Regions from separate parts of the Arthrobacter sp. UCD-GKA genome, predicted to be linked through region 2. Evidence: riboswitches for the same ligand, from Rfam matches in the RefSeq annotation. Region 2 holds a riboswitch; each other region holds the start of a gene.
The links. Region 2 has a riboswitch for cyclic di-AMP ahead of BLJ79_RS19065 (C40 family peptidase). Riboswitches for the same ligand answer to the same signal wherever they lie in the genome.

Region 1: linked by a shared signal. The riboswitch ahead of BLJ79_RS09195 (C40 family peptidase) and the one ahead of BLJ79_RS19065 (C40 family peptidase) in region 2 are both predicted to bind cyclic di-AMP.
Region 3: linked by a shared signal. The riboswitch ahead of BLJ79_RS15910 (M23 family metallopeptidase) and the one ahead of BLJ79_RS19065 (C40 family peptidase) in region 2 are both predicted to bind cyclic di-AMP.

What each region holds. Positions count from the first base shown of each region.
Region 1 covers NZ_MOLR01000004.1:643,177-650,866, reverse strand. Annotated here, with positions in the region: gene BLJ79_RS22865 (DUF6153 family protein) at 97-543, opposite strand; gene BLJ79_RS09205 (cation diffusion facilitator family transporter) at 1,348-2,439, opposite strand; gene BLJ79_RS09200 (ArsR/SmtB family transcription factor) at 2,436-2,798, opposite strand; gene BLJ79_RS09195 (C40 family peptidase) at 2,972-3,880, opposite strand; cyclic di-AMP (ydaO/yuaA leader) riboswitch at 3,886-4,046, opposite strand; gene BLJ79_RS09190 (recombinase family protein) at 4,659-5,252, opposite strand; gene BLJ79_RS09185 (DUF302 domain-containing protein) at 5,643-6,062, opposite strand; gene BLJ79_RS09180 (MFS transporter) at 6,151-7,479, opposite strand; gene BLJ79_RS09175 (sulfite exporter TauE/SafE family protein) at 7,534-7,690, opposite strand, start outside.
Region 2 covers NZ_MOLR01000013.1:101,558-109,247, reverse strand. Annotated here, with positions in the region: gene BLJ79_RS19095 (hypothetical protein) at 1-97, opposite strand, end outside; gene BLJ79_RS19090 (cold-shock protein) at 346-729, shown strand; gene BLJ79_RS19085 (DUF3027 domain-containing protein) at 752-1,219, shown strand; gene serC (phosphoserine transaminase) at 1,410-2,531, opposite strand; gene BLJ79_RS19075 (iron-dependent transcriptional repressor DtxR) at 2,728-3,423, shown strand; cyclic di-AMP (ydaO/yuaA leader) riboswitch at 3,508-3,691, shown strand; gene BLJ79_RS19070 (M23 family metallopeptidase) at 3,767-4,702, shown strand; cyclic di-AMP (ydaO/yuaA leader) riboswitch at 4,830-4,984, shown strand; gene BLJ79_RS19065 (C40 family peptidase) at 5,140-5,817, shown strand; gene BLJ79_RS19060 (HNH endonuclease) at 6,153-6,650, shown strand; gene mobA (molybdenum cofactor guanylyltransferase) at 6,647-7,315, shown strand; gene BLJ79_RS19050 (DUF6457 domain-containing protein) at 7,331-7,609, shown strand; gene BLJ79_RS19045 (molybdopterin molybdotransferase MoeA) at 7,621-7,690, shown strand, end outside.
Region 3 covers NZ_MOLR01000008.1:405,256-412,945, forward strand. Annotated here, with positions in the region: gene BLJ79_RS15895 (hydantoinase B/oxoprolinase family protein) at 1-1,395, shown strand, start outside; gene BLJ79_RS15900 (NAD(P)/FAD-dependent oxidoreductase) at 1,392-2,804, shown strand; gene BLJ79_RS15905 (type 1 glutamine amidotransferase domain-containing protein) at 3,097-3,876, opposite strand; gene BLJ79_RS23400 (hypothetical protein) at 4,205-4,351, opposite strand; cyclic di-AMP (ydaO/yuaA leader) riboswitch at 4,786-4,959, shown strand; gene BLJ79_RS15910 (M23 family metallopeptidase) at 5,047-6,000, shown strand; partial or broken gene BLJ79_RS22520 (amino acid permease C-terminal domain-containing protein) at 6,070-6,243, opposite strand; gene BLJ79_RS15915 (coiled-coil domain-containing protein) at 6,401-7,690, opposite strand, start outside.

The DNA of each region.
Region 1 (7,690 bases), on a different contig from region 2:
ACCTCGGGGGAGCCAAGGACGGCGCTAACATGGGGGCTACTCTGCCGAAAAAGGGCACGAAAAAGGGGATGCCTGGCCTGGGGTGAGGCACTGCTCTTACGTACGACTGATCGAAAGCTGAACCAGTGAAGGTGTTGTGTGGGTGCGACTTTGCGGAATCCAGGTCACCGGTGGGGCCGATAGCCCACGTCCGGGGACCGGCCGGAAGGCCCGGGAAATCAGGTGGAAAAAGATTCCACCGAGAGACAGCGCAAGGACACACAGGCCGAGCGCAGCCGATTCTATGCCGTTCAACGAATCGACCGCAAGAGATGCGGGGGACTCGTCTATCAGGGTGTGCTGCCCCAGAACCGACTGGTGGGTCAGGTCCGGTGAGGAATCAGGAATCGACTGGTGGGTGACAGCACTGGGGGAACTATGGGTTCCGTGCGGCACCTGGTGATCCACGCCGAGGATGTGCATCGCGAGCAGGCCAAGGACCAGCGCCACCATCAGGAATGCAGGGCGAAACACTGAGGGCAAGATTGCTCGTCGTTTGTTCACGGCGGGCGTCCTTTCCTGGAAGTGGTTTCTGAGCTGCTGATGTGGTGGTTCGGTAACGTAGATAGGATTCAGGCCACACCGCGAAAAACGTGGTGCCTTGAGCGGTATGGTAACCGTCGAGACCCGTGGCAGGATCGCAGCTGCTGCTGCCGTCGCCGCGTTAACGCCGACAAATGCCGGGTCGGTGAAACCCTGAGCTTGTACCCGGCTGCCCCATGTGCCTCCGAATCATTTTACGCGCGCGGGCACGCGAATGAACAATCACGCAGCGCAATTGCCCATCACCATAGTGGTTGGGGTCTGTGGCTCCGAATCATCCTTCAGAGGTCAGTTAATCCGAGCCCTTTGTCGTCGAGGCAGAGTGAGCGTTTTCCTGCCGGGGTCCCAACGGAGCGCCGGCACGTGCATGCCGGCCCTTTGACCGCCGGCATGGTGCGCCACACGAAGCGTTGCATTTTGTTGAACGAACCGAAATCCAAGACTGCGCCATCGAGTTTGGGAGCCAGGTCGCGGCTGACGCTGAGTAAGATTTCCTCGCCGCCCGTCCGGTTCCCCACATCGAGGGAATCGCTCCCTGACCAGCCCGGGCCACTAAGTAAGCAGCGAACGAACTTCTTCGGTTCCGACAGAGAGAAGTACAAGCCCTGTCCGCGACAACCTCCGGTCCCCTGGTAGCAATGCAGCAACCCACCGAACGCCACGATCATCGTTAAGGCCTCCCAGGTCACTACGAAGTTGCCGTGCCCGGGGACACTCGCCGACAGGACCTGCCCAGTCCTTGGAGTTGACATCTGACCGGCTTCCTTAGCGATGGCCGGCATGCGTGGACAATTCACCGTCGACCACACCGTCGTCTGTCGACGTGATGGCTTTGAGGACTACGTCGTCGAGTTTCGGGAGCGCATGCCCAAGCCGATGCTCGGCATCCTTGATGATCCCCTCAACACTCGAGAGCTCCGCATCGGCGACAACGATGGTTGCCGCGCCCTGCAGACGATGCCCTACCCATCGCAACTGCAGCCGTGACACGGACAAAATGCCGGTCGTGCCCTCAAGAACGCTCTGCGCACGGGACACCAGATCGGGTTCGATGCCGTCCATGAGCCTACGGCCAATGCTTTTCACCGTCCCGAAAAGCAGAACAATGATCGCCACCGAAATCAACAGACCAATGATCGGGTCAGCCAGCGGGAAACCGAGCATTACACCCACGGCACCGAACACCACGGCGAGGGACGTGAACCCATCTGTGCGGGCATGCACGCCATCGGCGACGAGCGCGGCAGATCCAATTTTTTGCCCAACACGGATGCGGTACACCGCCACGATCTCGTTGCCAGCAAATCCGATCACGCCGGCCGCGAGCACCCACCACAGATTTTCCAGCGGTTGCGGGTTGAATAGCCGCTCGATCGACTGCCATGCGGCCAGAACCGCGGACAGTGCGATGACCACGACGATGAATAAACCGGCAAGGTCCTCGGCCCGCCCATATCCGTATGTGTATCGTTTCGTGGCCACGCGGCGTCCCAGAATGAAGGCAATCCACAACGGCACGGCGGTCAGCGCATCAGAGAAATTGTGGATGGTGTCCGCCAGCAGCGCCACAGAACCGCTGATCGCCACCACAATGACCTGCAAAACCGTGGTGGCCAGCAAGATCACCATGCTGATCTTCAAGGCACGGACGCCTTCCCTGCTCGCTTCCAAGGCATCGTCGATGGAATCGGAGGAATCATGTGTGTGTGGCACAAACAGCTCAAACAACCACCCCTTGAAACCCGAGTGGTTCTTGTGAGTGTGTCCGGCGTGGTCATGGCCATGAGGTTCGTGGGAATGGCTGTGGTTCTCGTGGCCATCGTAGGAGTGGTGGCCGGGCTGCTCGGTGGTGCTCATGCCGTGGCCTGCTCCGCGCGGTGGTGTGCTGGCACTCCGCCGAGTGCGTGCTCGGCCTGATAAATAGCGTCGACCACCAGCTGCCTAGCATGTTCGTTTTCCAGCCGGTACATGACTTTGGTGCCGTCCTGGCGGGTGGAGACCATCCGGGCCAGTCGCATCTTAGCCAGGTGTTGTGAGACCGCGGCCGGGGACTTGCCCACCGTCTCGGCCAGCGCACCGACTGCCATTTCACCGTCGCGAAGGGCAAGGATGATCCGCACCCGGGTGGCATCGGCCAGCATGGAAAAGACCTCCACCGCCAGCTCCACGTATTGGCTGTCGATATCCAGCGAGCAAACTCTATTATCTGCATTCATACGCATATTATGACATTAAATGGTCAACACGCCTCCATCCACCCTGTGGTTTGGATTGAGGCTCTGTCTGCGCTCACCGCGCGGATCCGGTAGAGAAAATTAGATTAAAAGAAAGAAACAGGGTCTCCGGTTGATCCTTGCGGATCGGCCGGAGACCCTGGAAAGCCTGTGTTTTAGCCCTTGAGGGTGTAGTACCCGTAGAGAGGGTTACGCGTAACATCGTGGAGAAGAGTGTCCGTTGTTGGATTCTGCGCACCGATCATCTTGCCGCCACCGAGATAGATGCCGACGTGGCCACCACCGTTCTGGAAGACCAAGTCTCCTGGCTTCGGGGAGCTGGTGCGCACGAACTGGCCCGAGGCGCGGATGGCCGAGGTGCCCCGGGCGATGTCGATGCCGTGTTTCGCGTAAACGTACTTGACGAAACCCGAGCAGTCCCATCCCGCCGGAGTGTTGCCGCCCCAAACGTAGGGAACGCCCCCGTATTTGGCCGCCGTAGCAGCAATGCCCGAGAGATTCGCGGTATTCATCGAGTCGCTCTTGGGCTTCGGAGCCGTGGCTTCCGGTGCGCTGTCTCGGTTCGAGCGGGTGACCGGGGCGTAAGCATCTGAATCGTTGCTGGAGCGTGTCACCGGGGCGGTGTCGTTGGAGGGCGTTTTCGTTGCGGTGTCGTTGGAGCGTGTCACCGGGGCAGTGTCGTGGGAGTGTGTTTTCGTTGCGGTGCTGCTTGGCGCAACTTTCTTGGCCACGGCAATCACTACGGGAGCTGGTGCCGGCTTGGAGGTGAACGCTGCGCGCTCGATCGTCAGGTCTTTGCTCTGCTGCGCAGGGACCGAAACGGCCTTGACGGCGACGCGCTCTGCGGATAGGCCTTCAACGGGAACGGCAGTTGCTTCGCGGGAAACATTTCCCTGAGCTGCCGGAACACCGAGGGTCAGTACGAGACCTGATGCGGCTGCAATAACTGCTGCCTGGCGGCCAACCGATCCAGCGTTCGAGGCGACTGCCTTCGAGATGGATTCTAGCGGGTTGGCCCGAACTGCGGTCGCGCGGTGGCGGCCTAGTGCTTGACGTGTAGTCACGTAGAAATACCTCTCCTGATGCCTGCGAGGTGAGCTGTCGGGTTCGAGTGGGAGTCACTCGGCAATCCGGTCCCTAGACCGAACTACTTAACCCCAAGGCTTCCTGTGTGGAAACCGAAAGTGGGTCCCCCGCCACTGCCAAACGAGTTTCAAACGGACACCGTGGGCTGGCAGTGCTCGGCACTTCCCGCGGCGGCGAGCAGGGTTGTTCCCGGGTCGTTCGCTTAGGATATAAGAAGCGTATCCAAAAGTCACGTTTTGATTACGAAATGATGACGGTCATCGTTATATTTAGCCCTCGGGGCACACCCATTTGCCGTTAGTAATGGCTTCAAGGCGGACATGTGGGCCATGTTTATCGCCGGTCTAGATCCCAAGGGTGGGAGAGCGAAGATCCGCTGTCAGTCAGGAAGTTTTGTTGTTGCTGCTGTTGTGGCGGCCCTTTCGCGGAGAATCGAAAGGATCTCGGGTCGATAGCGTTGCTGCACGCGATGTTTGGTTCCCTTCTGCATCTCAGCGATCAGCTTGCTGATCGATTCGGCGTGCCGAAATTCCCCGCCCGCAGCGAAAAAAGCTCTCAGCCAAGTTCCCTTGTCTAGGGGATAGCCACCAGCAGTGAAAGCGCGGATCAGTTGAACGACAGCGGCTTTACCGTTCCCGGTCGATAGTCGGCCTTGGGGGCCAGCGGTACAGCGGTGGGCGCTAAGCATGTGATGGTGGTCCCGGGCTGGGTTCATCTGGTGCCAGAGTCGTCTGCACTCCACTGGGGAATCAGTGATCACTGGCTTTTGACGGATCCTGCGTTTTGGCCAAGGTGACGGTAGAGCGTCGCGCGACTCCACCCGACCAAACGTGCCGCGTCTTCGGCGGTGCGTCCCTTCGCACGGGCGTCCTTCGCGATCGCGAGCTTGTCCGCGATCACTGCCGGGTCGGAGAGTGGCCGGCCGAACCGGGTGCCTGATTGACGCGCCGCGGCGATCCCGGCATTGACCCGCTCCACGATCAGCTCGCGCTCGTACTCGGCCAGGGAAGCCAGCAGGTTCAGCATCATCCGCCCGGTCGAGGTGGCCGGGTCGATCCCGTCCGAAATGGACCGGACGTTCACGCCGCGTTCGCGCAGCAGGTTCACGGTGTTCAGGACATCGACCAGGGACCTCCCCAGCCGGTCGACCCGCCAGACCACCACGGTGTCCCCGGCCTCGGCGTATTCCAGGAGCTTCTTCATCCCGGGCCGATCGACCGCGTTCCTGCTGCCGGAGGTGACATCGGCGAACACGTCGCGTTTCTGCACCCCGGCAGCGACCAGTGCATCCAGCTGCAACGTCGCATCCTGGCTCGAGGTGCTCACCCGTGTGTATCCTAAATGTCTCATCTCGACATTTTGGCTCAAGAACCCCTCTGCGACAACTGCGTGAGACGTTTTACAGTAAGACGACTTTTTGGAACAAAAGGCCTCCCGCGAATGAGCCACCGCCGATCGACGAAAACGGTGCCGTGCGCATGTCTTAGAAACCTTTAGGTTTTCAAGACGGTGGTTTCCCGGCTTATCCGCTCAATAACTGTTGTCCGTGGCTGCAACGCCCATCACTCTTTGCTGACTTGGCGGGTGGTGGTCGGCGCGTTTGGTGCCCTCACCACTGCCCGGAACCGGACGGTTCATGGGCCGAGTCCTAAAGTACCTGGATCCGGATGAAAACCAGGAATCGGTGCCCGTTAGCGATGTTGGAATCGTGCGAGCGACCTGTGCCAATGAGGTGAGAACCTAGGTACCTACTGTTCCGGAGATTTCCTTCAATGCCGCCTGAAGCCTGGCGTCGGCTTCGTTGGCGACCTCACGTGTCGCATCGCTCTGGCTGAGCTTGACCATGGTTTGCGGGTCGAAGGCCTCGATGGTGGTTTCCGTGGCGGCGGGAGCGCGACGTACGACGACGTTGCACGGGAGCAGTGCGCCCAGCTGCGGTTCGGCGGTGATGCCGCGTTGGGCCAGTTGCGGGTTGCAGGCCCCGAGAATGATGTAGTCCCCCACGGAGGCCCCGGCCTCCTGGCCCAGCTTTTGGGTGAAGGTCGCCTTCACATCGATCTCCGTCAGGACACCGAATCCCTGTTCTGCCAGGGCGCCGCGTGTCCGTTCGACGGCGTCTTGCCAGGACAGCGGGACGGTGATGGCGTGGGTGTAGGTCATGGCGGTTCTCCTCGGGTCGTGGTGTGGAGGCGTGCCGAGCGCGACTGCGTGCTCCGCCACGGCAGGGGACCTCGGTTCTGTGGCCATGCTACGGGTTGGTGTGGTCGCGCGGAAGTGTTGCCAGGGTATTGCCCGCAGGGGTCGGCCGGGGATGCGGTGGGTGCGTTTCATACATGCGGATCGCGACGATCAGCCCTGCGGCTGCACTGAGTGCCGCGGCCATCCAGACGCCGGCGTTGAGCCCGAACAGGTCGGCGACGATCCCGCCCAGGATAGCACCGACGGCATATCCGAGGTCGCGCCAGACCCGGTAGACGCCCACCGCGCGTCCCCTCCAAGCGGGATGGGCGACGTCGCCCACGGCGGCCAGCAGCGTGGGGTAGACCATGGCGGTTCCCGCGCCGAGCAATACGGTTCCCGAGGCCCAGGCACCAAAGCCGTCCCCGAGCGCGATGATCGCCAGGGCTCCGGCCTGGACCAACATGCCGGTGGTGATGAGGTGTTTGCGTCCGATCCGGTCCGAGAGAGCACCGGTCGCCATTTGGCCGATGCCCCAGACCCCGGGATACAGGGCGAAAAGCAGGCCGATCTGGCCCATGCTGAGATCCGCGGTGGCGAACAGGAGGGGGAACAGGCCCCAGGAGAGTCCGAAGTTCAGGTTGTTCACCAGGCCGGCCAAGCTCGCCGAGGACAAGGCCGGTTCCCGGAAGCTGGTCAGGGAAAAGATTTGGCCGTTGGCTAGGTTGGCGTCCAGGCCATGCCGGGCGGAGGCGCCCCGGGCATCCATGTTTCCGGCATCCAGGAGGGCATGTGGGTGGGTCTCCCGGACGAAAAGGCCCGACAGCAGCAGTGCCAAGGCGGTGTAGGCGATTCCCAAGAGGAAGGGCGCCGGACGCAGTCCGTACTGTTCGGCGTGGTATCCGGCCAGCAGGGACGTGGCGGCCACGGCACCGTAGCCAGCGGCCTCGTTCAGTCCCATGGCCAGGCCGCGCTGGGCCGGGCCTACCAGATCGATTTTCATGATGACGGTGGTCGACCAGGTCAGGCCCTGGTTGATGCCCAGCAGAACGTTCGCGGCGATGACCCAGCTCCAGTCCGGGGCGAAGATGAGCATGAGCGGCACCGGGATGGCGAAGAGCCACCCGGCCAGCAGCACGGGCTTTCGTCCGTAGCGGTCCGAGAGGGTCCCGGCGAACCAGTTGGAGGTCGCCTTGGCGATCCCGAAGGCCGCCACGTAGGCAAACAGGAACGTGTATCCGCTCAGGCCGAACTCGGCGTGGGCGAGCAGTGGCAGGACGGTTTGTTGCTGTCCAACCATGCCCCCGACCAGCGCGTTGACCGCGACGAGCAGGGTGAACTGCGCCGCGTTGGCGCGCAAACCCAAGATGGGGAGCGCCCTGGTGGTGGACTGCTTCATGCTCGGTCTCCTGGTGTGCTGGGGCTGAAAGGCCGGACGGCGATGAGCCGGCGGTTAGTGGGCTTCGGTTGCCGGGGTGGCGGCAGGGGGTGTAAGCGATTTACGCCGCAGGGGGCAGGCGGGGATCACGAACCAGCACAGCGCCGCAACCGCCGCGGCTGCGCCGGCGGTGAGGCCGAGAATGAGGTTGGCCGGGGAGGGCAGTTCCTGG
Region 2 (7,690 bases):
GGATGACGGCCAGGGCGGCCAGCGAGACGATGGCGATGCCTCCGGCCAGGAAGGTCAGGATGCGCTGGGAAGCCGGGGTCGGGGCGGTGGTGTTCACCCCTTAAAACTACCGCGCACCGGGCAAAGAGCCACATCGGGAACCGGCCCCGGGCCATGGAAGGGGGCAAGCCGCTGATGTCGTACCCTAGAAGATATAGACTTCCCCGGACGCAAGAGCCCGCCCACAAGCCCCATCGGGGCCGGGTTGCGTGGTTTCGCGCCGGGAGATCGCCAGAAATGGGAACGCGGAACGGTTTTCGACCCCCGTGGTTGGCCCATTGTGACCCAAGGACGAGGTAGCTAGACGTGCCAACCGGCAAAGTGAAATGGTACGAACCCTCCAAGGGGTTCGGGTTCCTGGTAACCGACGAGGGCCAGGAAGTGTATTTGAACGCCTCGGCGCTGCCCGCGGGCGTGACCGAGCTGCGCGCAGGCACACGCATGGAATTCGGCATTGCCGAGGGACGCAAGGGCGCGCAGGCGCTTAGCGTGCGCATCCTTGACGATGCACCCTCGGTGGCCCGTGCCAAGCGCAAGCCGGCCGTTGACACCGCAGTGCTGATCGAGGACCTCATCAAGGTGCTCGACTCGGTCTCCAACGGGTTGCGCCACGGCCGCTACCCGGAAAAAGCCCATGGCGCCAAGATCGCAGCCGTGCTGCGCGCCGTAGCCGACGACTTGGACGCCTGATCACATGGCACGCAAACCGATAATGGACACAACCCTGGCGAAGGCCGTTGACCAGGCACGCGCAGCGCTGCTGGAGATCACCGACGAATCGATGATCGGCGAACACCTCGAGGCGGTCAACGACGGCGAACGCCTGGTGACCCACCGCTTCGAGGCGCTGCGCATCGGCTACGAGGGCTGGTGCTGGTTCGCGACGCTGACCCGCATCCCGCGCGCCCAGGCCAAGGACATCACGGTGTGCGAGGTCGGGATCCTTCCCGGCGAGGACGCACTGTTGGCCCCGGCTTGGGTGCCCTGGGCCGAACGTGTCCGCCCGGAGGAAATGGACGCCGAGCGTCGCGCCGCCGAAGAGGCCGCTGCCGCGGAAGCCGGCGTCGAGGCCCCGGGCCAGGAATCCGGCGAGGCCGATGCCGATGCTCCCACGGACGGCGAGGTGGCGGCGCCCGAGGGCACCGAAGCGCAGGATTCCGAAGACCCGGACGCCAAGTAGTCGAATAGGCACCCGGGGGACTAGTCTCCTGGAGTGTCGAAGGGGGCTGGCGGTGACCGAATGGTCACTGCCAGCCCCCTTTCCCGTGCCCGGTTTGCCCTCCGGCAATGCGGTCAACGGCGAAAAGGCGGCGCCCCGGCACGTGGTGTTGGCCCGTGCCGGGGCGCCGCCCGTATGCCTTGCGAAGTCGCTAGCTGTTCTTCAGCACGTACTCGATGCACTTGAGCAGCGAAGAGACGTCCTCTGGCTCGATGGCAACGAACGTCGCCACGCGCAGCTGGTTGCGACCCAGCTTGCGGTACGGCTCCACGTCGACCACGCCGTTGGCGCGCAGCGTCTTGGCCACCGCGGCGGCATCGATCGAATCGTCGAAGTCGATGGTGGCGATGACGTTGGAGCGGTCCCCGGGTGCGGCGACGTACGGGGTGGCAACCTCGGAGGCCTCGGCCCAGTCGTAGATGCGGGAAGCCGAGTCGGCCGTGCGCGCTGCGGCGAACTTCAGGCCGCCATTGGCATTGAGCCACTGCACCTGGGCGTTGAGCGAAACCAGGGTGGACAGGGCCGGGGTGTTGTAGGTCTGGTTCAGGCGCGAGTTGTCGATCGCCGTCTTCAGGTTCAGGAAGTCGGGGATCCAGCGTCCCGAGGCGGCAATTTCCTCGGCGCGGGCAATTGCCGCCGGGGAGAAGAGTGCAATCCACAGGCCGCCGTCGGAGGCGAAGTTCTTCTGCGGGGCAAAGTAGTAGACATCGGCCTGCGAGACGTCCACGTCCAGTCCGCCGGCGGCGGAGGTCGCGTCGATGACGACCAGGGCGCCCTCGTCGGCACCCTCAACCCGGTGCACCGGGGCGGCAACGCCCGTGGAGGTCTCGTTTTGTGGCCAAGCGTATACGTCCACGCCCACCTCGGCTACGGGAACCGGACGGGAACCGGGCTCGGAGGTGATGATCGAAGAGGGCTCCAGGAACGGGGCCTTGTTGGTCGCGGCGGCGAACTTCGAGCCGAACTCGCCGAAGGACAGGTGCTGGGCCTTGGTGCGGACCAGGCCGAAGGCCGCGATGTCCCAGAACGCGGTGGATCCGCCTACGCCGAGGACCACTTCGTAGTCGGCCGGGGCGTTGAAGAAGGACTTGAGGCCCTCCTGGATCTCGCGGACCAGGTTCTTCACGGGAGCCTGGCGGTGCGAGGTGCCCAGAAGCTGCGTACCTGCGTCGAGCAGTGCCTGGACCTGCTCGGGGCGGACCTTGGAAGGTCCGGCACCGAATCGGCCGTCCACGGGCAAGAGGTCTTGGGGAATAGTCAGGCCGGTGCTCATGTTGCTCCTCATAAGGGGGGTTTTACGCTTTGACACCCTCGCATCCGCTGTCTGATGCGATTCGGGGATGCCCAGTTGTTCAATAATCCCGCACTCGGACGCCCAATGCGTAATAGCGAGTCGGAAATGTGAACGCAGGTAGAGTGGGAAGCGTAGTGATCTCTTGTAAAAATCAACCCATGCGGGAGCTGCAAACGTGTCAGACCTGATCGATACCACCGAAATGTACCTGCGCACCATCCTGGAACTCCAGGAGGAGGGCATCATTGCCCTGCGCGCACGTATTGCCGAGCGCCTGGGGCACTCCGGGCCCACGGTTTCGCAAACGGTGGCCCGCATGGAGCGCGACGGGCTGGTCGTGGTCACCACCGACCGGCACCTCGAACTGACAGAGCTTGGCGCGGAAGTCGCCACAGGTGTGATGCGCAAGCACCGCCTGGCCGAGCGCCTGCTGGCCGACGTGATCGGCCTGGAGTGGGAGTATGTCCATGAGGAAGCCTGCCGCTGGGAGCACGTGATGAGCGAGCGCGTGGAGCAGCGGCTGTACAAGTTGCTGGGCCAGCCGGCGGCTTCCCCGTACGGAAACCCGATCCCGGGGCTCGAGGCGCTGGGCGGGCCCGGATTGACCGAGATCTCCGTGAGTGTCCAAAATCTCGATTCGGCACTGCTGGACGGAAACGTGGGCCCGGTCCGCATCGAACGCCTGGCCGAAACCATCCAGGTGGAACCCGAGCTGCTGGTGCAGCTCGATGAGGGCGGCATCCGCCCGGGGGCCCTAGTCACGCTCGAAAGGGCCGGGGAGTACGTGGTGGTGCGGGTCGAGGGCATCGAGGGCGCACTGGAGCTTCCGACCGAGGTCAGCGCCCATGTGTTTGTCCGCCGCATGGATTGATAACGGAATTGTAACTTTGGCATAAACCCCGGTAGGGTTTCTCGTTGGGTTGCACTTAGGCAATCCAGTCCTGATCCGGTTCGCATAACCCTACCGGCGGATCCAGGAGCAAGAATGCCCGGTAGGGGCGGAGGACCCATTTCAACCGTTCCTGGCCATTGGCCACGGATCTTGGGGTGAAGTTGAGTCCGCCTAGGTGGGCTCGGCCGAGTTGATCTCATGACTCGAATCCGACAGCTAACTTCGCAGGCGATATATGAGAGGTTGACATTTGACTCAGCAGCACACCTCCGGCCGCCGTCGTGCGTCCGGACCCGTTGATGCTTTGCCTGCTGAAGGCTCCTTGGAGCAGATCGTAGACACCGCCCTGAGCGGTGAAAACACTTCCCGACGTCCCGGCCGCCGCGCACTGAGCGTGGTCCCGGAAGCCGTCGAGGCAACTGGTTCCCTGCAGTACATCGGCCGACGCTTCGATGCGGGCCTGCGGTACGGCGCATCCCCGGACGCAGCAGCCATTGCCGCCACCGAGATCCCCGTGGCCCTGGCCGCCCCTGCGGCACCGGTGGCCGCCCCGGCCGAAGCCGACGAGCTGGACAACGTCATCAAGTTCGCTCCCCGGCCGCAGCGCTCCCGCATGGGGTTCACGCACAAGATTGCCGCGGTTGCCGCCGTTTCGGGCCTGGCCTTCGCCGCAGCATCCCCCGGGCAGGAGCCCGAGGGCGCCGTCGCCGACGCCCAGCGCGTTGCCCAATCGGTCGTGGTTGATGTCCAGGCCCCGACCGGTGACGAGGTCAAGATCGAACGGGCCTCGCTGACCAGCGAATTCACCAAGGAAGACAAGCTGGCCACGGTCATGACGGCCGCCGGCGGCGATGTCACCAAGATCGCCACGAGCGGTGTACTGGCCCAGCCGGTCGACAGCATTCGATTGACTTCGCGCTTCGGCCACCGCAAGAATCCGACCGGCCCCGGCTACATGAACCACAACGGGCTGGACTACGCGGTTCCGATGGGTACGCCGATCAAGGCCGCAGCCGCCGGCACCGTCGTGCAGGCAGCCTGGGCGGGCCACTCCGGCTTCCGCGTGGAGATCGACCACGGGAACGGCTTGCACACCAGCTACAACCACAACTCGTCCTTGAAGGTCGCCGTGGGGCAAAAGGTCAAGCGTGGAGAAGTTGTCTCGCTCAGTGGCAGCACGGGTAACTCAACCGGCCCCCACCTGCACCTCGAGGTCATCGTCAACGGCAAGTGGGTAAACCCCGAGGGCTGGTTATAACGGCAATTGTCACCGTTCCGTGACCGGAACGTGACTTTTGGATTCGCTTCATATATTCTAAGTAAGTGCTCAGGGACCAACCCTGATCACCGCCGCGGGAAGTGCCGAGCACTGCCAGCCCACGGTGTCCGTTCAAAAACTCGTTTGGCAGTGGCGGGGGACCCACTTTCGGTTTCCACACCAGGAAGCCTTGGGGTTAAGTAGTTCGGCCTGGCGGCCGGATTGCCGAGTGACTCCCACTCGAACCCGACAGCTCACCTCGCAGGCATCAGGAGAGGCATTACTACGTGACTACACGTCAAGCATTGGGCCGCCACCGCGCGACCCCGGTTCGGACCAACCCGCTAGAATCCATCTCGAAGGCCGTAGCCTCGAACGCTGGATCGGTTGGCCGCCAAGCCGCAGTCATTGCAGCCGCATCAGGTCTCGTTTTGACCTTGGGCGTTCCCGCAGCCCAGGGCAACGTATCCCGCGAAGCAAGCGCCGTCCCCGTTGAAGGCCTTTCCGCAGAGCGCGTAGCCGTCAAAGCCGTCTCGGTCTCGACCGAACGCGCCAAGGACCTGAACATCGAGCGCGCAGCGTTCACCTCCAAGCCGGCTCCGGCTCCCGTCGTGATCGCCGTGGCCAACGAGGTCACCCCGCGCTCCACCACTTCCTCGACGCGTTCCAGCAATGCCGACGCCTTTGCACCGGTAACCCGCTCGAACCGCGGCACCACCGAATCCACCTCCTCGGCCCCCAAGGTCAAGAGCGACTCGGTCAACACCGCCAACCTCTCCGGCATCGCGGCAACCGCTGCCAAGTACGTGGGCGTTCCCTATGTATGGGGCGGCAACACCCCGTCGGGCTGGGATTGCTCCGGCTTCGTCAAGTACGTCTACGCACAGCACGGCATCAACATCGCCCGCGGCACCTCGGCCATCCGTGGCTCGGGCCAGTTCGTTCGCACCTCCAGCCCGAAGCCGGGCGACCTGGTGTTCCAGAACGGTGGCGGCCACGTCGGCATCTACCTCGGTGGCGGCAAGATGATCGGTGCACAGAACCCGACCGTCGACACGATCCTTCACGACGTCTCCCGCAACCCGCTCTACGGTTACTACACCCTCAAGGGCTAAGCTCAAGCGTTCCAAGGCCCCCGGGCGATCCGCAAGGATCGACGGGGGCCTTGTCTGTTAATCCCCCCAACAGGGCGTGCGTCCGGGACGGCAGGTGCGGCCCGTGGCGCCCGATGCCCACGGGAACGGCCGAAACGCCCCTCCAGGGGGTGTACCGCGGGAAAATTTCCGGTGGATTTTTTAACCAGTTGCCGACAAATGCGAGCAAAACAGTCATCCATTGTCTTAGGCTAGGGCACAGGAGCCAAAGCCGAGTGCCGCGTGCGCCACCGTGAGGGATTTCCGTCGTGGACGGGTCCCTCTGTTGCGCCGGGTCAGGATCAGAGGATGCGCACATGCGAACCCTTGTACTGAATGCAGGATTTGAACCGCTGGCGGTCATTACCTTCCGCCGGGCACTTCTCCTTGTCCTCACCGGAAAGGCCACCGTCCTTGCCGATGACGACCGGGACCCGGTCGTCGGGGTCAACCATGTGGTGCCCAGGCCCACGGTGATCCTGCTGAACCGCTACATCCGCCTGCCGTACCGCTCCGTCGTCAATGTCTCGCGCCGCGGGGTGCTGCGCCGCGACGGGCACCGCTGCGCGTACTGCGGACGAAGCGCCAACACGATCGACCACATCGTGCCGCGGAGCCGCGGCGGCGAGGATTCATGGGAGAATTTAGTAGCGGCATGCCAAGGCTGCAACAGCGCCAAGGGAGACCGGACGCTGGCACAGCTGGGCTGGAAGCTGCGGTTCGCCCCGAGCCGACCGCGAGGCGCCCAATGGTTCATCACCGAACTGGAACGCCCCGCAGAGGCTTGGAGTCCCTTTTTACGGAGTGCAGCATGAAATTCGATGCGATCATCGTGGCCGGTGGCCGTGGGTCCCGGCTCGGCGGGGTCAGCAAGCCCCTTCTTGAACACCGCGGCGAGACGTTGCTGGAGCATTCGCTCAACGCCGTCCGTGATGCCCAGGCCATCGCCGTGGTCGGCGCCCATGCCCTGGCCGAAGCCGTCACCCGGTACATGGACTGTGCCCCGGACCACCAGCGCGTGGTCATCACCCGCGAGTATCCAACCTTTGCGGGCCCCGCCGCGGCGGTCGCCGCCGGACGGGCCGCCCTGGACGACGGACCAGACGACGAAAGCGCGCAGCGCGAAAACGAGGCTTCCGAGCTGACAATCGTGCTGGCCTCCGACCTCCTGGATCCGGGCCCGGTGGTCGCGGCACTGCTGGCCGCCACCGACAACCCGGTTCAGGGAACCGAGGCATGGGTGCCCCAGGATGCCTCAGGGGTGCTGCAGACGCTCTCCTGCGCTGTCCTCACCTCCTCCCTGCGCGAAGCCATCAGCCGGGCCTCCGAACCCCGAGGAAGTCTCGAGAATGCGTCAATGATGCGTCTGCTTGCTACAGTGCAGATGGAACGACTGAAGCTTCCCGACGCGGACTTCAGCGACATCGATACGCCCGGGGATGCCGGGCGGCACGGGATAGCGGTGGCCAACGGCCACTGACAAGGAGAATGCATCATGCCGGAAGCCCAGCTCGATCAATGGATCAGGGAACTCCTGGCGGCGTATGAACTCAACGACACCGAAATCGACATCGACCAGGTGCTCTCGCTGGCCGGCGTTGCCGCGCACACCATCGTCCGCCCCGCCGCCCCGCTGACCACCTACGTGGCCGGTTATGTGGCAGGCCTTGCCGTGGGCAGCGGCCGGGCCGGCACGAAACCGGCGATGGAGTCGGCAGACTCCCTGGCACGGACAGTGCTGGCCGCACGCCCCGCCTCCACCGACGACGCCTGAGCCGTGCCGCGTTGAAAGACCAATCCTGGGACGGCGCCCGCACCGAGGCCCACCGGCTGGGCACCCGGATCGCCGCCGCGC
Region 3 (7,690 bases), on a different contig from region 2:
AGCGACGGCGACGCCTTCATCTGCAACCACCCGTTCCTCGGCGCCATGCACCTTCCGGACGTCAACGTGGTGACCCCGATCTACGTTGAGGGGATCCTTTCGGGATGGAGCGGCACAGCCGCCCACCACATCGACGTCGGCGGCGTGAACCCGGGCAGCGAGGGCCCCGAACTGGAAGACATCTTCGCCGAGGGCCTGATCCTGCCGCCGGTCCGCTTGTCCATCGCAGGGGTCGAGAACCCCGACGTCATCTCGATCATCACCGACAACATCCGCGACCCGCTGAGCACCGTCAGCGACCTGCGCGCCCAGCGCGCCGCCTGTGTGCTGGGATACCAGCGACTGAACGAACTTGCCGGGCAGTACGGCCTGGACGTGGTCGGCTCCGTGATGCGCCGAAACCTCGACGTGGTCGAGCTCGCGGTCCGCAACGCCCTGCTGGATCTGCCCGACGGCGAGGGCGAGGCCGAGGGCTTCCTCGACGACGACGGCCTCGACGGCCCGCCCACCCGTATCCATGCCAAGGTCAGCAAGGTCGGCGACACCCTTCACCTCGACCTCTCCGGCTCCAGCGCCCAGGTCCGTGGCGCCATGAACGTGCCCTGGGCCAGCGCCCGCGCCGGCATCGTCTATGCGGTGCGGGCCGTGGTCGCCCCCGACCTGGGGTCCAACGACGGACTGCTGCGCGCCGTGGAAATCAACGCCCCGCTGGGCTCGGTGCTCAACCCGATGGCCCCGGCGGCCGTGTCGATCCGCCACAATACCTGCCAGCGCTTTGCCGACACGTTGATCCGTGCGCTGACCGACATGTGGCCCGAGGCCGCCGTGGGCAGCAGCACCGTCAGCTTCTTCTGCATGAACGTGGGCAGCACCTCCCCGGTCACCGGACGTCCGGCCGTCATGGCCGACGTGGTGGGCGGCGGCACCGGCGCCACCGGCGAGGGCGACGGACTCGATGGGGTGGACACCTACATGTCCAACGTGGGCGTGATGCCGGCCGAGGTCGTGGAAACGAACTACCGCATCCGGATCCTGCGCAACGAATTCGTTCCCGGCTCCCAGGGAACCGGCAGGTTCAACGGCGGCCTGGGGCTGCGCCGGGAATACGAGATCCTTGAGCACCCGCAGCGGGCCACCTTCTACGCGGAACAAACCAAGGCGGGATTTGCCCCGGAGGGCGCCTCCGGGGGAAGCTCCGGCCAGCCGACCAAAATCACGCTCATCTCCCCGGACGGCACCGAAACCATGGTGAAAACCAAGACCTCCACCACGCTGCAGCCCGGCACCATCGTGCGCGTCGAGACCGCAGGCGGCGGCGGCTTCGGGCCGGCAGCGGAGCGCAGCGAGTCGGCGCGCGAGTCGGACGAGCGCAATGGATTGGTGGTCTTCCCATGACCGGCACGAACATGACCGGCAGCGCGGTCGAGGACGCGCTGGCCGGCGCCGTGAACTCCGCGGTGTGGTTCGACGGATTCGAACGCAAACCCGCCGACGTCCTCGTCGGCAGCCACGAATGCGACCTGCTCATCGTCGGGGCCGGCTTCGGGGGTCTCTGGGCGGCTATGCGTGCCCGGGCACGCCACCCGGACTGGTCGATCACCGTCGTGGATGCACAGGAAATCGGCCGCGCGGCCTCCGGACGCAACGGAGGGTTCGTGTCCTACAGCGTGACCCACGGCCTGGCCAACGCCCTGGCACGATGGCCCAAGGAAGCCAGCCATCTCGAACGCCTGGGTTTGGAGAACCTGCAGGGGTTCGCCGACGACCTCCGGACCGCCTGCATCGACGGGGGCTTCCGCGCGGCGGGCAAGCTCCAGGTTGCCACGGCACCGCACCAACTGGAGGAACTCGCTGCGTCGGTGTCCAAGGCCAAGGAATATGGTCGGCCGCTGGAATTGCTCGATGCGGAACAAACCCGGGCCCGCATCGATTCGCCGACGTTCATCGGCGGTGTATTGGATCCGGTGGGTACCTGCCTGGTGGAGCCGTACAAGTTGGCGATGGAGATGCGCGACGCGCTGGCCCGGCAGGGGGTGGTGTTCTTCGAACACACGCCGGCGCAGAAACTAGAGGCCGACGGAGCGGGGATGCGCGTGCGCACCCCGGCCGGGAACATCGTGGCAGGCAAGGTCGTGCTGGCCACCAGCGCGTTCCCCGCGCTGCTGCTCCGCAACAGGATGACCACGGTGCCGGTCTACGACTACGCCCTGGCCACCGAGCCGCTGACCGACGGGCAATTCGAGTCGATCGGCTGGCGCTCGCGTGAGGGGTTGACCGACTCCGCGAACCAGTTCCACTATTCGCGGGTGACCGAGGACGGGAGGATCCTCTGGGGCGGCTACGACGCGATCTACCACTACGGCCGGCGCATCTCCACCGAGTTGGAGAACCGCCCCGGGACTTTCCGGAAACTCGCGGAGCAGTTCTTCGAGACCTTCCCGCAGCTCGAGGTGTCTTTCAGCCATGCCTGGGGCGGAGTCATCGATACCTCGACCCGGTTCAGCGCGGAGTACGGAACCGCTTTCGGGAAGCGCGTCGCCTATGTCCTGGGGCATACGGGGCTTGGCATGGGGGCGAGCCGTTTTGCCGCCGACACCATGTTGGACCTGCTTGATGGCCTGGATACGGAGCGGACCAGGCTTGACATGGTGAGGCGTCGGGCGGTCCCGTTTCCGCCCGAACCGGTGTGCGCGGCGGGGATCAACCTTACCCGGTACGAGCTTGCCCGTTCGGACCGGAACGAGGGTCGGCGTGGGCTCTGGCTCAAGGCCATGGACGCGTTGGGGCTGGGATTCGATTCCTGACCTCCCGGATTTCCCATCGGCCGGAGGCTTCCCCGGGAGCTGCTGCCTGCGCGGGTCAGGAAGTCCGTGCGCTGGATCGGTTCGTGCCGCAGGACAGCGAAGCCCCGCCCGTGATGCTGGACGACCAATGGGCGGTCCAATGACGGAACTTTGATTGGGAATCATGGGCTTGGGGCGTAGGCGCGGTATCGACGGCTAACGCACTCGGAGCGGCGACGCTCGGTGATGTTCGAAACGACGACCCGCGGCCGCCCCTCTTGGGGCGGTCGCAAGTCTCAGTGCTCCAGCGGCATCAGTGCTCGGTGTGCGCCTCGGCCGCCTTCTTGGCAGCCTTTTCGGCGTCCTTCTCGGCGCGAAGTGCCGCGGCCTCGTCGTGTTCCTCGACCTTCTCCTGGTGGATGACCTCGGCCAGTAGCTTCTCCATTTCCTTGGCCACGCGGGCCGCGGACGCGGGGTTCTGGCCGGTCACCAGTCGTTCGTCCACCACGACGTTCTCCGTGAAGTTCTCCGCCGGCACGTGGGTGGCGCCCTGCTCCTCGAGCCGGTCCGCCAGGAGGAACGGGACGACCTTCTCCTTACCCACGGCAACTTCCTCCTCGTTGGTGAAGGCAGCAACCCTCCGGCCCTCGACGAGTCGGAACCCGTTGTCCAGTTCCACGTTCACCAGGCCTGCAGGTCCGTGGCAGACCGCGCCGACCACGCCGCCCTTGTCGTAGACGCTGGCCACCAGGTTCTGCAGGCCTTCGCTGTCGGGGAAGTCCCACATGGCGCCGTGGCCTCCCACGAGGTACACGGCGTCGTATTGTTCGGGGTCAACCACGGCGACGCGGGCGGTGTTGTATAGGCCGGCGCGCGTGGTTTCGTCTTCGGTGAAGGCGACCTGGATGGGATCTTCAGGGTCCACTGTGTCGCGCGGGGGCTGGCCTCCCTGGATGGAGGCGAAGTCGACGAAATGCCCGGAATCCTTGAAGACCTTCCAGGGGTGTGCGGCCTCGGCCACGTTGTAGCCGGTCTTCTCTCCCGTATCGGCGATCTCGGAAACGCTGGTCAGAACCATGAGGATTTTCTTCATGTAGTGCTCCTTTCGTCCACTTCCCACCCTAGGCGAGCACCCGAGACCTGCCTACCCCCATGTGCGGTCTACCATCCTGAATTTCGCAGTTGCGAACGGTGAGCACCAACGGCGTTCAATGGTCGGGTTCCTAGCTCCAGGATGTCGCGTTGGGCCATCGGCTTGGGGACGGGCCCCGACAGAGCCGCCCCCAAGAGAAGCCCTGTCATGCGGAATAGCGACCAACCTTCATGAAGGAAATGGCCGCACTTTGCTGTTTCGTGACACTTCAGGTTTCCCAGCGCCCACAGAAGGACCCTGACGCGTTGACGCACGCGTCAGGGTCCTTCTAAATGAGGTACGAGCGTGCCTTGGATCCCAAACCGATGGGCCGGCCGGTGATGTTCGTGTCCAGCAACGGGGGATGCCCGCTTGCCATGGTGATTCCGTTGAGAAGGGATCCCGAGTCCTGGAAGGTGTTGCGGATCTTTGACATATGAAGCCGGTGCCTCACCCACAGGCGTTGGGAACGTGGCGAACCACGGGTGGCGATTCTAGCCGGTTGGCCAACGCGGACGGGAGCAGCCGCACCGGTGCAGACCCGGGCTGACAGTCTCCTTGATCACGTTTACGCTGGCGTCCCGGGAGAGCGCCGGGCCCAAATCATCCAGTTGGAACTGGAGCCGCCGGTGCAGCTCGACGATGTTGGCTTCTGCCCGGGGTCCTAGTCACCCCAAAGAGGGCCGGTGGGACCTCCTGGTGCGGGTGCGGGGATCGAGGACGCATTGGGGCTTCCGACCGCCGGCGGCACCCACGTGTTTGTCAGGCGCATGGATTGATAACGGAATTGTAACTTTTACTTGAACCTCGTAGGGTTTTACATCTGGTTGCACTCGCGCAACCCAGTCCCGATCCGGATCGCACAACCCTACCGGCGGATCGCGGAACAAGAATTCCCGGTAGGGGCGGAGGACCCATTCAACCGTTCCTGGTCTTGGACCATGGATCTCGGGGTGAAGCTGAGTCCGCCTGGCGGGCTCGGCCGAGTTGATCTCATGACTCGAATCCGACAGCTAACTTCGCAGGCGACACATGAGAGGTAATCATTTGACCCAGCAGCAAAATTCCGGGCGCCGCCGCGCGTCCAGCCCTGTTGATGCTTCGCCTGCCGACGGTTCCCTGGAGCAGATCGTGGACACCGCAATGAATGGCGAAAGCACTTCCCGGCGCCCCGGCCGACGCGCATCAAGCGCGGTCCCGGACTCCCTCGAGAATCCTGAAACCCGGAACTACGGTGGCCGCCGCTTTGTGGCCAGCCCGCGCTACGCAGCCTCCACGGAGGCGGTATCCATCGCCGCCACCGAAATTCCTGCCGCGCCTGTTGCGCGGCCGCTCTCGCTGGCGACGCCCGCCGAAGGCGACAAGCTGGACAACGTCCTGAAGTCCGCACCCCGGACCCGGCGCCCTCGTCTTGGGTTTGCGCACAAGCTCGCCGCGGTAGCCGCCGTGACCGGCCTGGCCTTCGCTGCCGCCCCCGCGCAGGAAGCCGATGAAGTTGCCGCGGCTCCACAGCGCGTCTCCCAAACGTCTGTCGCAGACGTCAAGGCTCCGGCCCACGACAAGCTCACGGTCGATCGCGCGTCGGTGACCAGCAAGTACGTCAAGGCAGTCAAGCCGGCACCCGTCACCACCGCTGCCGCCGGCAAGGTCGCGACGAAAGCCAAGCCAGCGCCCGCCACCACCGCCGACACCGGAAAAGTCACCAAGCTCTCCCAGCCGGTGGACAGCATCCGCCTGACCTCCCGCTTCGGTTTCCGCCAGAACCCGACGGGCCCCGGCTACATGAACCACAATGGCCTGGATTACGCGGTGCCCACGGGAACCCCGGTCAAGGCCGCCGCCGCCGGGACCGCCGTCCAGGCCGAGTGGGCCGGACACTCCGGTTTCCGTGTGAAGATCGACCACGGCAACGGGTTGGAGACCAGCTACAACCACAACTCGGCACTGAAGGTGTCCGTGGGCCAGAAGGTCGAGCGCGGCGAGACCGTCTCCCTTGCGGGCAGTACGGGCAATTCCACCGGGCCACACTTGCACCTCGAGGTCATCGTCAACGGCGAGTGGGTCAACCCCGAGGGCTGGCTCTAACGGCAATTGTCGCCGTTCCCTCTCCGGAACGCAGCTAATGCACGCCCCTTGTATTCCGCGGTCCCTGCATCAATTGACTCCTACGTTTCCCCGTGCGGCAGCACCACGCGCTCGTTGTGCCGGGGGGCTGTCCGGGTTCATGAGCGAGTGCTTGCGTCCGTAGGTGAAGTAGATGGCCAGGTCGACCAGCAGCCAGATGGCGAACCTCAGCCAGGTTTCCCAGTGCAGCTGCAGCATCAGGAACCTGGGAGAGCATTCCTGCCGGGCCATCGAAACCTGTCATGGTCAGCCCTGCCGAGCACGCAGGAAGGAACCGGCCATTGCGGCCGATCCCTTCCCGTCCATCCACACCGTTCACGCGGTGGCGACTCCCGGCAGGGCGCACCTATCGGGAGCCCGATCAGGCGACGCAGCCCCCGAGCGCTATCTGCCCGTCGACGGCCCGGATCTGGTTCTGCACCGTGCCGAGCTGATCCTGCAGGCCGATGACGGTCTTCTTCTGCGCTGCGATGGCGTCCTTGTTTGCGCCCTTCTTCGCCTGAAGCGTGCTGAGCTCCGCCTGGGCGTTCGTCACCTGGACGTCGAGCTTGGTCAGCTGTGCTTGCAGGTCTTTCAACTGGTTTTCGGTGGCGCTGATTTCGCCGTTGAGCCCGTTCAGCTGCGCCAAGAGCGGAGCCACCCTAGTCTGGAGGTCGAGAACTTCAGCTTCCTTCGTGGCGATCTGGCCGTTGAGCCCGGTGAGGTTCGCCACCAGCTTGTCCATGTCGCCATTGAGGGCCGCGATCTCGCCTTGCTTCTCGGCCACCGCGGCGTTGGCGTCGGGTACCGCCTTCGCGAGGGCCGGCAACTGGTCCTGCAGGTCCTGGAGCTCGCCGGCCTTCTTGTCGACGGCGGACTGCGCGGCAGCGCTGGCGGCAGTGGCATCGGCCAGATCGCCTTTCAGCCCGTCGAGGACAAGCTTTTGCGCGGCAATCGCCTCCTGGCTGGCGGCAAGGTCCTCGGTCAGCGTCGGCAGTGCTGCTTCGAGGTCCGCCAGGACCTGCTGCTGCGCGGTGAAGGCTGCCCCGGCGTCGGCCGCGGCTGCCTCAAGCGTGTGCAGCTCGCCCTGCAGCGCGGCGATTTCGCCTTGCTTGGTGGTGACGGCACCGTTGGCTGCGGTGACGGCCGCCTGGAGGGCGGGGATCTGGTTCTTGAGTGCGGCGATCTCGGCTTCCTTCGTCGAGACGGCGTTGTTGGCGGCGGTCAGGGAGGCCTGGAGCGGCGCCGCCTGCTGCTGCAGGGCGCTGCTCTCCTGCTGCTTGGACTGGAGTTGGGAATTGAGGGTGTTGACCGCGTTTTGGAGCGTGGTCAGGTCTCCCTGGTACCCGGCGATCGTGGCGTTCTTGCTGAGGATCTGGGCGTCTACTGCGGCCAACTCGTCCTGCTTGGCCTTCCGCAGTGCCTGCAGGCGCGTCTTCTCGGGGCTGTTGCCCTTGATGTCCGAGATCTGCTTGGTGAGATCCGTGATCTCGGCTTCCAGCTTGGTCTTGCCGGCGGCCAGCGCCGCGAGCTCTTGCTGCGCCGTCGCAAGCTGGGCCTGCTTGGCCGTGATGTCGGCGTTCTTCGCGGTGACCTGCTGCTGAAGTGCCGCGATTTCCACCGTCACTGTTGCGAGCTTGTCGCTGTTGGCCTTGACCGCCGCGGCAGCGCC